Regions from separate parts of the Sphingobacterium sp. NPDC055346 genome, predicted to be linked through region 1. Evidence: riboswitches for the same ligand, from Rfam matches in the RefSeq annotation. Region 1 holds a riboswitch; each other region holds the start of a gene.
What was found. A riboswitch is a leader RNA that binds a small molecule or an ion and turns the genes downstream of it on or off. The one in region 1 is predicted to bind S-adenosylmethionine.
Positions count from the first base shown of each region.

Region 2: it holds a riboswitch for S-adenosylmethionine, as region 1 does, so the genes downstream of both, metE (5-methyltetrahydropteroyltriglutamate--homocysteine S-methyltransferase) here and ACWICE_RS18775 (methylenetetrahydrofolate reductase) in region 1, are expected to answer to the same signal.
Region 3: it holds a riboswitch for S-adenosylmethionine, as region 1 does, so the genes downstream of both, ACWICE_RS13955 (5-oxoprolinase) here and ACWICE_RS18775 (methylenetetrahydrofolate reductase) in region 1, are expected to answer to the same signal.

Region 1 covers NZ_JBSHMI010000011.1:34,096-39,095, forward strand. Annotated here, with positions in the region: gene ACWICE_RS18770 (glycosyltransferase family 117 protein) at 1-1,001, opposite strand, end outside; gene ACWICE_RS18775 (methylenetetrahydrofolate reductase) at 1,333-2,289, opposite strand; SAM riboswitch class I at 2,337-2,437, opposite strand; gene rimM (ribosome maturation factor RimM) at 2,617-3,144, opposite strand; gene ACWICE_RS18785 (30S ribosomal protein S16) at 3,279-3,815, opposite strand; gene ACWICE_RS18790 (UvrD-helicase domain-containing protein) at 4,027-5,000, shown strand, end outside.
Region 2 covers NZ_JBSHMI010000007.1:32,829-37,828, forward strand. Annotated here, with positions in the region: gene ACWICE_RS14545 (APC family permease) at 1-270, shown strand, start outside; gene metE (5-methyltetrahydropteroyltriglutamate--homocysteine S-methyltransferase) at 336-2,645, opposite strand; SAM riboswitch class I at 2,721-2,819, opposite strand; gene ACWICE_RS14555 (response regulator transcription factor) at 3,055-3,744, opposite strand; gene ACWICE_RS14560 (sensor histidine kinase) at 3,763-5,000, opposite strand, start outside.
Region 3 covers NZ_JBSHMI010000006.1:239,631-244,630, reverse strand. Annotated here, with positions in the region: gene ACWICE_RS13965 (transglycosylase domain-containing protein) at 1-958, opposite strand, end outside; gene rpoN (RNA polymerase factor sigma-54) at 1,186-2,649, shown strand; SAM-I-IV-variant riboswitch at 2,698-2,792, shown strand; gene ACWICE_RS13955 (5-oxoprolinase) at 2,854-3,117, shown strand; gene ACWICE_RS13950 (DUF2891 domain-containing protein) at 3,255-4,352, opposite strand; gene ACWICE_RS13945 (DUF937 domain-containing protein) at 4,419-5,000, shown strand, end outside.

The sequences.
Region 1 (5,000 bases):
CTCAAATAGCCCAAAAAGGAATATGCATTATCAGGATCATTATTGTTCAGTGTAATATTCGTTTGGGCACGGATTATTATCATGCTAAAGGAGGTGAACCCGAAAAAGACCAAACAAGTACCTAAAATCAAGAGATTTAAGATAGGCTTGTTCTTTCTGATCGAATACATAATTCCGAAAACCGCTGCTGAAACTAAGAGCAGGACAAACAGAACAATGCCTGAACCAAATGGCATCCCCAATGAATTAACGAAGAAGAGATCAAATCCTGCTGCTATCTTTACGGAATATTGGATCACTCCCCAAAGAATAAAGGCTAAGGCGAGAACTCCCCAAGCAAAGGATTTTACTGCACCTTTCCAGGTCACGTGCTTTGACTTCCTGAAATAGATCAGGAGTGCTAAGGCAGGAATCGTCAATAAATTCAACAGATGAACTCCGATGGACAGTCCCATCACATAGGCAATCAGCAATAGCCATTTATTGGAATCCGGTTCATCTGCCCTACTCTCCCACTTCAACGCCAACCAAAATACAATGGCCGTACAAAGTGATGACATGGCATAGACCTCTGACTCCACAGCAGAATACCAAAAAGAATCTGTAAAGGCATATGCCAACGCCCCTACCGCTCCAGCAGCGAAAATCTGCATATTTAGAAGGCTATTCCCTTCTGACTTTCCTAAAAGCAGTTTTCTTGCCAAGGCTGTAATGGTCCAAAACAAAAACATAATGGTCAAGGCTGAACAAAATGCCGAACCTAAATTCATCCAAAGTGCAACATGTTCCTTATTTCCAAAAGCAAGGTTTGAAAACAGGTTCTGCAGCAAGAGAAACAAGGGTGCCCCAGGTTGATGAACAATTTCTAGCTTATCTGATGCTGCAATAAACTCACCGGTATCCCACCAACTGATGGATTGATCCACAGTGAATGCATACAATACAAACGCAATAACTGCACATAGCCAGCCGAGAAGATTGTTGATTTTGCTATAGTTCATAATAGTAGGTAATAAATGTGATTTAAATTTAGTAAAGAATTATCTCCCACATTTGTGATTAACATTATTTAACATGGAATACGCCTGCTCTCCTTCTTCCAAAAAGGCCTTATCATTACTGGATTTTCAGGAGCTTTATTTGGATTTGTTTTACCCACATTCCGAAAACTCGCAAAATGAATAAAATTTTATCCAAGGCATTCTCGAAGCTGTCTCGAAGCTGTCTCGTATGAGACTGGAATATTAGTTAAAAAACTCTCCTCATGATAAACGACAAAAGGCGAATGAAATCATTCGCCCTTTGTTCTTATTTTAGAGTTAGTCAATTTAATTACACTAATTTTTCAACGATATTTTTAGTAGGTCCAGGATTACTCATGGTGTAGAAATGCAGTACTGGTACTCCAAAGTCTATTAGTTCCTTACATTGCTGTACTAGCCATTCTTCGCCAACTCGCCTAACATCCGCATTGGTTTTACAGGATTCCACGGCATCACTCAGGTCCTCTGGAATATCTAAGTGGAAAATCCGAGGAAGGGTAATCAATTGCTTTTTGGTTGTTAACGGCTTAAGTCCTGGAATAATAGGAACATGAATATCATTTTCCCTACACTTCGTCACAAATTCCTTATATTTTTCTACATTAAAAAACATTTGGGTAACGATAAATTCAGCTCCCATTTCCACCTTTTTCTTCAACCATTTAAAATCGGTGTTGAAATTAGGTGATTCAAAATGCTTCTCGGGGTATCCGGCAACCCCGATACAGAAATTAGTCTTTTCGGATGAGCCTATATCTTCATGTAGGTAAGAACCTTCGTTCATATCCACCACTTGTCTCAATAGGTCGGTTGCATAAGCATGTCCTCCAGCGGTCGGAATAAAGTCGGCATCTCCTTTTCTGGCATCACCTCTCAGCACCAATACATTATCGATACCTAAGAAATTCAGGTCGATAAGTGCGTTTTCAGTTTCTTCTTTGGTGAAACCACCGCAGATCAGATGCGGAACCGCATCGACTTTATATTTACTCATGATGGCAGCACAGATGGCTACCGTACCGGGTCTTTTTCTATAGGACACCCTTTCCAACAATCCGTTAGCATGTTGTTTGTACAGGTAGTCCTCACGGTGGTACGTCACATCGATAAAGGGAGGTTTGAATTCCATCAGTTCATCCATCGTTTGGAAGATACTTTGGATACCCTGCCCCTTAGCAGGAGGTAACAGCTCAAAAGAATATAAGGTCTTGCCTTTCGCGTTCTTGATGTGATCTACGATTTTCATAAAAATATATTAAGGCTTAGAGAGAACACAGTGAACACTGATTCTTTGGCTTATCTTTCCCATTTTGGGGGTAGAATGTAGCACCTTGACTGGTGTCAGGTTGCTAAGGCTTCAGCGGGTCTAGTCCCTCTGCCTTTCTCTATAAGCGAGGGCTAATATCGTCAATAGCAAGGTAATCTCAAAATGTTTCAAGAAAAAACTTTGCGGATGGCATTGAATCAGAAGGAATCAGGGTTGGATGGACGGGACATATAAATGAATGGAAGAAGGTATCATCATAAAAAATGGGCGTGATTGACACGCCCATTCTCTTTTCAAAATATCTTATTAATCTTCTAGGTACATATCGATCAAACCCTCAGGTAGGTTCAGAACGATAATCTTTTCCTCGGGGTCTATGCCGACGATGAAGTCCTCGTTTAGGGGAAACATGGCGTCTCGGCCATCGATATCTACGGTTGCGATAAATTGCTGTGGCATCTCTTGGACATGGGTAATTTCGCCCAATTCGCCTTCATCTTCCTCAATAGCGGTATAACCTACTAGATCATGATAGGTAAAATCATCGGGATCGCGTTCCGGCATTTTATCGTTTGGCAGGTAGATCTGCTTTCTCAATAAAGGTTGGGCTTTGTCAATATGGTCAACATCTTCAAAATTGACATAAGCTGTGCTGTTATTGTGAAACTTGACCTTTTCTACAAAGAATGGCACCAATTTCTTGTCCATCTCCAAGAAAACTACATCCAGATCAAGGTCCATATAGTTATCAAATTCAAAAAACAGTTGCAGTTCACCCTTCAATCCTCGGGTTTTACTGACATAACCGATATAAAAACATTGATCTTTCGTCATATTCACAAATTAATTTCCAAAAATACGGAATTCTTTTTCTGTTGGGATTTTAGGGATGTAAAAACAAGATAAAATGGGAACAAAAAAGCCGGTTCATAGAATGATCCGGCCATTTTGAATACTTTATGAAGAGATTATCCTTCAGTTTCTTCAATGTTTTCAGTAGCATCAGCAGCTTCTTCTGCTTCTTCTGTAGCTGTTTCTTCAGCAACAGGAGCGTTTTTAGCAGCGATAGCAGCAGCTCTGTCTTCTTTTTTCTTAGCTTCAGCAGCTAAAGCAGCTTTCTTAGTTTCATCCTTAGATTTCGCTAAGCCTGATTTCTTTCCTTCGATTTGAGCATCTTTACCTTCAGCCCATTTAGTGAAAAGTTCTTCAGCTTTAGCTTCATCAAAAGCTCCTTTTTTCACACCGCCTTGTAAGTGTTTTTTGTATAAAACACCTTTGTAAGAAAGGATAGCGCGAACTGTGTCAGTAGGTTGGGCACCTTTGTTCATCCAGTCTAACGCTTTTTCGAAATCCAAAACGATAGTTGCTGGGTTAGTGTTTGGGTTGTAAGAACCTAAACGCTCGATGAACTTACCATCACGTGGTGAACGGCCGTCTGCTACTACTACGTGGTAAAAAGGTTTTCCTTTTTTACCGTGTCTCTGCAATCTGATTTTAGTTGCCATGTTTTTTCTTTATTTATGTATTCAACATATCCCCCGTTGCTTCATGCAGGAGGGGACGCAAAGATACAAAGTATTATCAATTAATACAATAGAGAATTTAAAGCTGTTTTACCTGTAAAATATGTACTCCTTCCGAGCTATAATCTTGAAAAAGATTTGAGTAATCTCCCAATAATACCGATATTCAGATACTTCAAACCATTGACATCTTATGCAAAGAATTGCTCCTTTAAGGATTGTAAAAGCTTCCGCTGGATCTGGAAAAACATTTTCTCTCACCGTACATTACCTGACCCTGTTGCTATCAAAAGAAAGCAGCTATCGGGAAATCCTTGCCGTTACCTTCACCAACAAGGCCACGGCCGAAATGAAAGGCCGTATTATGTCAGTCCTTCATGGCTTGGCAATCGGCAGTACAGCAGATGACATTGAGCAGTACAGACAGCAATTATTGCAGCAGAATACGCAATGGGACCCTGTAAGCATTCAGGAAAAAGCCAATCGGATCTACAGGAGGATTCTGCATGATTACAGCCATTTCTCGGTAAGTACCATTGATGGTTTTTCGCAAAAGGTGATCCGTAGTTTTACCTACGAACTGAACCTCGATTCTGGCTATGCCATCGAGATGAACACCAACAAAGTGAAGCGTGACCTGACCGTTATGCTGAACGAACTGTTGGATGAAAGACCGGACCTGTTGGAATGGATCATCAATTATGCCGAACAGAAGATCGGGAAGAATGAGAACTGGAATTACCGACAGCAGTTAATGGGTTTGGCAGGGTTGATTTTCTCGGAGAACTTCCAGGAGTTTGACAGTTTTATGATTTCTGCTGATACAGACAGGATATTCAACCTGCTCAACAAAGAAATTGATGAAAAGACCAATGCCTTTTTGGATGCCTTGGTTCAAGGGATTGAAACTTTCAAAGCTGAATATCGCCGATTGGGCGTTGATGATTCAGAAATGAAGGGAAAATCCAGGAACAAACTGGTAGCAGCCAGCAAGATCAACATAGACCCCAAAAAGATTTCTACCTCTGATATCCAGGAAAAGATATTTGACAAGTTTTTGGTTTTGTTGGATAATGAAGAGCATTATATCGACGACAAAAAGGAGGTTAGGTATGAATATATGCAGGGCATCCGTCCAGCATTGGATGCCATCCTATCCTTACAGCA
Region 2 (5,000 bases), on a different contig from region 1:
TTGGACATGGTGTCCTTTGTGATCGTGATTTTCTATATGATCACGGTCCTGGCGATGATGTATCAGCGCTGGAAGAGACCTGATCTGGAAAGACCCTATAAAACATTCTTATATCCTATCCCTCCATTGGTCTATCTCTTGATCGGAACAGCTTTCTGTGTGCTTTTGATCTTGTATAAACCACAGTACACCTGGCCTGGGTTTATATTGATCCTGATGGGAGTGCCGATCTATTATTTTGCCAATCGAAAGAAACCTGTATTAAAATAAATGATAAGTAAAAGGCCGAACAAAAATTGCTCGGCCTTTATCTTATTTTAAATTACTAATGTTTCTTATTCAGCTCTTAGGATTTTGGCAGCTTCTACCATAGATTCTAAGGCAGCTTTAGTTTCTGGCCAAGCACGAGTCTTCAGACCACAGTCAGGGTTTACCCATAATTGCTCTGCAGGAACTACTGCTTTTGCTTTGCGTAATAAGTTAACCATCTCTTCTGTGCTAGGAACACGTGGAGAGTGGATATCATATACACCTGGACCAATATCGTTAGGATATTTGAAGTCTGCGAAAGCATCTAACAGTTCCATTTGAGAACGAGAAGTCTCGATGGTGATTACGTCAGCATCCATGGCAGCGATATCTTGGATAATATCGTTGAACTCAGAATAGCACATGTGCGTGTGGATTTGTGTATCGTCATCAACATTGGATGAAGAAACGCGGAATGCACGTACAGCCCAGTCTAAGTATTCCTGCTGATCAGCTTTGCGTAGCGGAAGTCCTTCACGGATAGCTGGCTCATCAATTTGGATGATCTTGATACCTGCTTTTTCCAATGCCTGAACTTCGTCCAAGATTGCCAAAGCGATTTGGTATGTAGTTGTAGAACGAGGTTGGTCGTTACGTACGAATGACCATTGTAAGATGGTTACAGGACCAGTCAACATTCCTTTTACAGGACGGTTAGTCAAAGACTGCGCATAAGCAGACCAACGAACAGTCATGTCTTCAGGACGGTAAACATCACCAAAAATAATTGGAGGTTTAACACAACGAGAACCGTAAGATTGAACCCATCCGTTTTGTGTGAATGCATATCCAGCTAATTGCTCACCGAAGTATTCCACCATGTCATTACGTTCGAATTCACCGTGTACCAATACATCGATATCTAAATCTTCCTGTAAACGGATTGTTCTTTCTGTTTCAGCAGCGATTTCTTTATCGTATTCTTCTTGAGAGATGGCACCTTTTTTCAAGTCAGCTCTCCATTTACGAACATCCTTAGTTTGTGGGAATGAACCGATTGTAGTGGTTGCGAATCCTGGAAGATTGAACTTCGCTTGTTGCGCTTCTTTACGAGCGTTGAAAGTAGAAGTACGCTTAGCATCTTCATCAGTGATGTTGCTGACGCGGTTTTTAACCTCTGGTCTGTGGATTAATGGAGAAGTACGGCGGCTTTCAGCAGCTTCTTTGTTTGCTTCGAAACGTTTTTGTGTTTCAGCATCAACTTCACCTTCAGCCAATACTGCAAGGTCTTTTACCTCAGCTAATTTTTGTTTAGCGAATGCTAACCAGTTTTTAACCTCAGCAGGTAGGGACTCTTCATTGTTCTCATTGTCCAAATCAAAAGGAACATGCAATAAAGATGAGGAAGGAGCGATCCATACACGGTCTTTTCCTAAAGCATCAACAGCTTGTTTGATTTTTTTCAATGAGTTTTCGTAGTCGTTTTTCCAAATGTTACGGCCTTCAACAACACCTAATGAAAGGGTTAGGGAAGCAGGAACTTTGGATAATATAGTGTCAAGTTGGTTTTCACCACGAACTAAGTCTAGGTGTAACGCATGCACAGGAAGGTTAACAGCAATGTCTTCGTTGTTTCCTAATGCCTCGAAGTATGTAGCAACGATTAATTTGATGCCTTTGGCAGCTGCAGCTAACTTTTCGAATACTTTTCCGTAAAGAGCTTTGGTAGCATCATCGATATCTAAAGCCAAGAAAGGCTCATCGATCTGCACGTATTTAGCGCCAGCATCAGCAAGTTTAGCCAAGATCTCTTCGTATACTGGAAGTAATCTGTCGATTAGATCGATACGGTTAAAATCAGCTTCTTTTTCTTTACCTAACAATAAGTAAGTGATAGGGCCAATCAGGACAGGTTTAGTTTCGATACCTGATTGTTTTGCTTCATTGTATTCACTTAGGAATTTTTCTGAAGTCAGTTTGAATTCTTGATCTTTCACGAATTCAGGAACGATATAGTGGTAGTTTGTATCAAACCACTTGGTCATTTCCATGGCAGTTACATCAACGCCACCTTCTTGGAAACCACGAGCCATCGCAAAATATAAGTCTAGGTTATATTGGCGATCGATTTTGTTCAAAAGGGAGTTGTAACGAGCGGGAATAGCTCCAACAGTTAAAGATAAGTCTAGGACTTGGTCATAGAATGAGAAATCATTCGATGGGATCAATTCGATACCTGCATCTTTTTGAGTCTTCCAATTGCTTTCACGGATTTTAAGTCCAGCCTGCAATAATTCTTCCGCGCTGATTTTCTTTGCCCAGTAAGCTTCGTTAGCTTTCTTCAGTTCACGGAAAGCACCCACACGTGGGTAGCCTAAATTGTTTGTTAATAGCATATAGTTCTCTACTAAATTAAATAAATTCCAATAAGTCTTTTTGCTAAGAGAAGGCTACCTAGGATTCCTGTAACCAGCTTATCTTTCCCAATCGGGGTAGAATGTAGCACCTTGTCAAGAGACAGGTTGCTAAGGCTTCATCGGGTCTAGTCCCTCTGCCTTTCTCTATAAGCGTCGGCTAAGATATGGATAAGATTTTTATTTTCCAAGGAAAATCTTTAGACTATCAGACAAAAGACACAAGACAATAGAAAAGCTGAGGTCCTTAAACAACCATAAGAAAGGGGAATAGTGTAAACTATTCCCCTTTCTTATGGTAATAATATTTTTATCTTTAGGACATGAAATTGGACAGATATTTATCCCATATTTTCTGTCTACTGTCTTATGTCTATTGTCTCAAGTCTTTTTAGCTAACCAACAATTTATATCCTTTACCATGCACATTGACGATTTCCACGTTTGGATCTTCTTTGAGGTATTTCCTCAGTTTACTCAGGAATACGTCCATGCTTCGGCCGGTAAAGTAATTGTCGTCATGCCATATTTTGATCAGGGCTTCTTCGCGGGTCAGGACATCATTTTTCTTTAAGCAAAGCAAACGAAGCAACTCGGCCTCCTTGGTAGACAGTTTCTGCTGTTGACCTTTGTAGGAGATAATCTGACTGGTGTAATCGAAGAAATAATCGCCGATCTCAAACTTGTCTGATACTTCTTCTTCTTTGTCCTTGGAAGCTCTCTTTAATAGCGCATTTATTCTCAATAAAAGTTCTTCAACACGGAAAGGCTTGGTGATATAGTCGTCACCACCTAGTTCGAAGGCCTGGGTTTTGTCCTCCATCATGCCTTTTGCAGTAGCATAGATGATAGGGACCGTCTGATTGATCTTGCGGATATCCTTTCCAAGGGAGAAGCCATCTTTTTTGGGCATCATGACATCCAGGATGCAAAGGTCGAATTCTTCCTTTCGGAAGGCATCCATTCCTTCTTGACCATCTGTACAGAGCACAACGTCAAATTTTCCTTTTAATTCAAGATAATCCTTCAGTAATTCGCCCAAATTAGGATCATCTTCTGCTAATAATATCTTTTGATTCATACTTTTCTCTTTCTTATGTTATGCTACTTCCTTGGATGCGTCCTTTAAAGGAAGAGTTACTTCAAATTGTGTGCCTTTATCTTTTTCGCTTTTTACGGAGATTTTTCCGTTCAGTCTTTTGATGATATCGTTAACATAGCTTAGCCCTAGACCGAAGCCTTTCACGTTGTGGATATTTCCCGTAGGTATGCGATAGAACTGGTCAAATATCTTTTCTTGTTGGTCCTTGGTCATTCCCATTCCCTTGTCTGCAACTGATATTACGATACTGTTCCCTCTATTAAAAGTCTTAAAAGTGATTTCTGGTTTTTCTTGAGAGTATTTAATTGCATTGTCGACCAGGTTGAACATCACATTGGAAAGGTGAAGTTCATCGCCCACCACTAAATCATTGCCTGCTGAAATGTCAATATTCAAGGTGCCTTCTGCCTTGTCCATCTGTAGTCGCATGCTCTCCAAGACTGCGTTGGCCAAGGAGTTGATGTGCACATTGGTGCGCTCGATCTTTAGGTTTTCTTTCTCCAGACGGGCAATGTTCAGGACGCGTTCGATATGCGAGCCTAAACGGACATTCTCATCGTAGATAATGTTTGCCAATTTGTTGACACGCTTGCCATCGGCGGAAATCTCAGGGTCACGTAAGGATTCACTGGCGATCATGATGGTGGCTACCGGCGTCTTGAACTCGTGGGTCATGTTGTTGATGAAGTCGGTTTTCATCTCCGACATCTTCTTCTGTTTGAAGATGATGCTCAAGGTATAGGCAAAACATCCGATCAACAGCGCCAATAAGGCTAGGATGGTCGGAAATAGCCAATAGCCCATGGTCTCGGCAATAATTCCGCCCTTGTTAGGGAAATGTATGCTAAGCTCGCCAGGAGCATTGCCACGGTCTCCTTGGAATAGTCTAGCGGTATAGATCAAAGGATTATTGACTTCCTTGAGTTGCTCGTTGTTGAATTGATAGACTCCTTGGAAAACGGGCATTTTATTGAAATCCTTGATCTCCATGACGAAGGAGGATTTTATTCCTCTTTCACGGAGTTCGTGGATCAATAGATTGACGGTTTTCTTCCCGTTGATACGTTCGGCCAAAGGTCTTTTGGATAATTCCATACCCATGGCTACATCGGCGATTACAGAGCTTTTCTTGCCTCCTAACATGGCAATGGTGTCATATAGTGTTGCAGCCTCTGATAATCGCTGTCCTCTCAGGTTATTGAGCTTAATCTCGAGTTCCTCGATCTTTGACAGGG
Region 3 (5,000 bases), on a different contig from region 1:
CAGCAATTTTCTGCATCCTGGAATCAATAGTTGTATATATTTTCAGACCACTGGTATAGATATCAATTTCGTTTTCTTCACCCCATTCTTCCAACCATTTTTCGACTGCCGTACGAAGGTAGGAATCGTTGGAATTGCGAACTTCCTGATTATTCAGGTTCAAGCCCAAGGAATCTTTACTCAGGGTTGCTACTTCATCCTTTTTCAGATAACCTTCTTTTTCCATTTGGTTTAGAACGACGTTTCTACGTTGCAGAGCGTTCTTAGGATTTCTGATTGGATTATAATAGGTAGTACCCTTCAACATACCGACCAAAACAGCAGCTTCATTGACGGTAACTTCACTTGGCAGCTTATCAAAATACCTTACAGATGCCGACTTAATACCGTAGGCATTATTGCTAAACGAAACGGTATTCAGGTACATCGTCAAGATTTCTTCTTTGCTGTATTTGCTCTCCAATTTGAAGGCAGTCATCCATTCCTTGTACTTTGTGACCAACAGACCAACGCCAGGGATCTTCCCTAACAGTCCTTGAGCATCCTTGTAGCGAGTTCTATATAAATTCTTTGCAAGTTGCTGGGTAATAGTACTTGCACCTCGATCACTTCCACTTAAAGTTGAAAACACTCCGCCAAACAACCCAATAAAATCCACCCCATGATGCTTTCTAAAACGAACATCTTCAGTAGCAATTAGGGCATTAACGATATTTGGAGAAATACTATCATAAGGGACAGGATCACGATCTTGCTTGTAATAGCGACCGATTAAAACAGAGTCGGCGGTAAAAAGTTCGGAAGAAACATTCAGTTCAGGCAACAATATTTCTTTCTTAGTAGGCGATGATCCGAACAAGCCTAGGAAGTTAATTTGTACCGCGCAAGTAAATAAGATAATAAAGTAAATAACAATCAGTGCGATACGCAAAAATTTGTTCCGGACTCGTCTAAACATACGGTAAATATGAACAAAACTTTGGAAAAAATCATATCAATTCGCCCAAAAATGAACCTTGAAATGAAAATTAACGAAATTTAACAAATGAAATTTTTGGTTTTTAACTAGGCTGTTTTTCCGAGACTTATAATAGCAAAAACTGTTCCTAAATTCTCTTTTGTTTACAACAATTTTATCTTATTGAATATTATTCCCTATTTTTACCTGACTTATTTATCGGGGACATGTTAAAGCAAACACTACAACAAAAATTATTACAGAAACTTTCACCGCAACAAATTCAATTCATAAAATTGCTTCAGGTACCTACTGTATCATTAGATGCCCGTATCAAAGAAGAACTTGAAGAGAATCCAGCCTTGGAAGATGGTAGTTTGACCAACATGAACGACCCTGTCGAAGAATACCCAGACAAAGATCCGGATGACGACTTCAACATGGAAGACAATAGCTATGATGACGAATTCAGCGTAGATGAATATATCCAGGAAGACGACTATAAAGATTACGGTGGAGGTTATGACCATGATGATGAGGATGGTAAAAAAGAAATCCCTATCGCAGTCCAAGACTCCTTCTTTGAAAATCTTCAAAATCAGCTTGACTTACTTGCCCTTTCTGATAAAGATTATGTACTAGGCCAACAAATCATCGGTTCCTTGGATGATGATGGTTATCTGCGCCGACCTATCCTTTCTCTGATCGACGACCTAGCCTTTTCCCAAAATGTCATCGTTGAAGAAGATGAGGTTGAAGAGATGCTGAAAATTGTTCAAACCTTTGACCCAGCGGGAATTGGCGCCAGAAATCTTCAGGAATGCTTGAGCATACAACTTCGTAAGAAAGATCAAAATAATCCAATAATTCAACAGGCCCAATTGGTTGTAGAGAACTACTTGGATGAATTCACCAAAAAACATTACGATAAAATCGAAAAGCAATTGGGAGTAAACTCCGAAGAGCTTAAAGAAATTGTAAACGAAATCTTAAAACTGAATCCTAAACCAGGCGATTCAGGAGCTGTTGCTGGTAAGCAATTGCAGATTATTCCAGATTTCCATATCTCCAACAACGACGGTGTCCTGCACCTGACCTTAAATGGCAGGAACGCACCAGAGCTTCGTGTGTCCCGCTCCTACCAGGAAATGTTTGAACATTACGAAAAAGCCGAAAAGAACGACAAGAAAATGCGTGAGGCCGTTCAGTTTGTTAAACAGAAACTGGACTCTGCAAAATGGTTTATCGACGCCATCAAACAAAGACAGCAGACTTTGTTGAAAACTATGAATGCCATTATGGAATATCAATATGACTATTTCTTAACAGGTGATGACAGAATGCTGAAACCTATGATCTTGAAGGATATTGCCGACAAGATCGAAATGGACATTTCAACGGTTTCCCGTGTTGCGAATTCCAAGTATGTCCAAACCGAATTTGGCACTTTCCTTTTAAAATCTTTCTTCTCTGAAGCCATTCAGACTGAGTCCGGTGAAGAGGTTTCCAACAAGGAAGTCAAGAAAATCTTGGAAGAATGCATCGCCAATGAGGATAAGAGAAAACCTCTGGCAGATGAGAAACTAACAGAGATTTTAAAAGAAAAAGGCTATTCCATTGCCCGTAGGACAGTTGCAAAATATCGCGAGGCAATGAATATCCCTGTTGCCCGCCTGAGAAAAGAATTATAGAAAATTTTTATTTGACACTTGCATATTAAAATATAATCTACTAAGTTTGTAGAGTATTCAGAATTGCAGATGCAATACCAACCGAGTGACAGACACCGCGGTGGTAAATCGATACGGGCAACAAGCCAAAATAAACGAATATTGCAAAGTCTTTTAAGACGCCTCTGAATGCAATTATGGTTAAACCCTTTAAACATTAATTGTATGTCGAACACAACAAAACCCTTACACCAGCACCTAGTGGAGAAATTCCACCACTATTCCACCAACGAATTAGTTGTATTGAACAATGATTTGGTAAAATCCAATTGGGGAGCAAACAAAACAGCTTTTAGGACTGCTTTGATTTCCGCACTGTCCAATCGCGGAATCGATCTGTCAGCCATCATCAGTACGGAAGACGGCTTTACCCAGATCCAAAGTGTCCCAGTGAAACTATCTGAAAATAAATTAATTCCTTTATGTTAAGTTAGGAGATTTGAGATCTGAGATCTGAGATGTGAGATATAAAGGTTAATACCTTTATATCTCACATCTCAATACTTTAAAAATGAGTCAGTACGGTTAATATCCCAATACTCATATCTCCCATCTCAGTACTATCCCTAAAACCTCCCTATCGCGTACAGCGCGAAAGTCCCTAACCAATGGCTTCCCATATAGTCGTCTTCAGCACTTAAGTTAGCTATGGAGAAGTTAAAATGTTCTATAGCATTGCCTTTTAAATGCTTCAAACTTCCATCGATTTTACTGATGCCGGAAAGACATGCTGCTCGGCTATAATTCAAACCATCCAAATGAACCAATTTACCGTCCGTCCTATCCTTAACTATTGCGGGTTTCAATTCGAAGGAAGGGTCAAACAATCCTGGCATAAATCCTTTCAACCACGTTAAATACTCATTCTTTTCCATCAATTTACTCATCAAATAAGCTTCTTCTAAACATGGGGAAAGAAAATCATATCCACTCGGTTCATAGGCCAGATCACAATTCTTATCGTTTTGGAACAAACGCAATGAGTTTTCTTGAATGGATTTCTTAAAGGCCTCATCCCCTACGGAATTGGCATAATCCAAAGAAAGCGATAAACTAAAGGCTGAATTATCATGTTGTCCCGCCCTAATTGGGTATACCAATTTTGGGAGATATTCGATATATCGCTTGACCAACAGATCCACTAATGGCTGTAAAGCCACTTTCCAGCGCTGCCCATCCTCATCTTCCCAATTTGCCAGTTCTTCTTGCAACTTGAACAGCCAAGCCCAACCATAAGTCCTTTCAAACCCTAAATTGTTCTTGTCATTGAAAAAAGCAATTTCAGTTTGCACATTCTCAGGCGTAATATGGCTATTCAACACTTTCCTCATATTCCCTTCTTTATCTAGTTCAGGAAATGCCTTCAGCAATTTTATTACTGACCAATAACCATGAACAGAGGAATGCCAGTCAAAACATCCATAAAAGACAGGCCGAAGGGATTTGGGCGATTTAAGATCAGCTCCTGACCCCAAGACTTGGCCTAACTTATTGGGATACTCCACCTCAATACAATGGGTCGGCATGGCATAAATTTGCTGTGCTAATTCAAGTGATAATTTCACGTCTTCGACTTGCACACCTTCTTCATTTTTCGATGGATTATTGCAACCACAGAACAAAAGAACCGTAAGTGCAAAGATGTTTGAACATATTTTTTTCATACTAGTAAAATTGGCAATATATTTGAGTTATAAAAATAACATTTATAAACAATAACAATCTACAATATGAACATTAGTGACTTAATTTCAGGAAGCATTGGTTCACAAGCTACTGAAGGAATATCAGAAAAATTAGGACTTGATAAAAACCAAACCCAATGGGTTGTTTCTGCAGCTATCCCATTGATGATGTCTGCCTTGAATTACAATGCGCAAAAAGGCCCTGAACAAGCTCAAGGCATACAAAAAGCATTGGATAACCACTCTGGGGGGATATTCGATAACCTAGCAGGATTATTTAATCAAGGACCAACAGAAGATGAAGATAAAATTGTAAATCACATCTTTGGTCGCAACACCGATACGGTAAAACAATCCCTTTCTGAAAAATCAGGAATTAGCATGGGGAAAATCGGTGGTATTTTAGCGCTATTGGCTCCTTTGGTAATGGGTTATCTAGGTAAAAAGAAACAAGCTGACGCTGGAACTGGCGGCGGAGGGATTGGAGACCTTTTAGGAAGCATCCTTGGAGGTGGCTCGTCAAATGCCGGTGCTTCAGGAGGGGGAATCGGTGATTTGATCGGAAGCGTATTAGGAGGCGGTGGTTCTAGCACTGCTAGCTCATCACAACCTAATATTGCAGGTGGT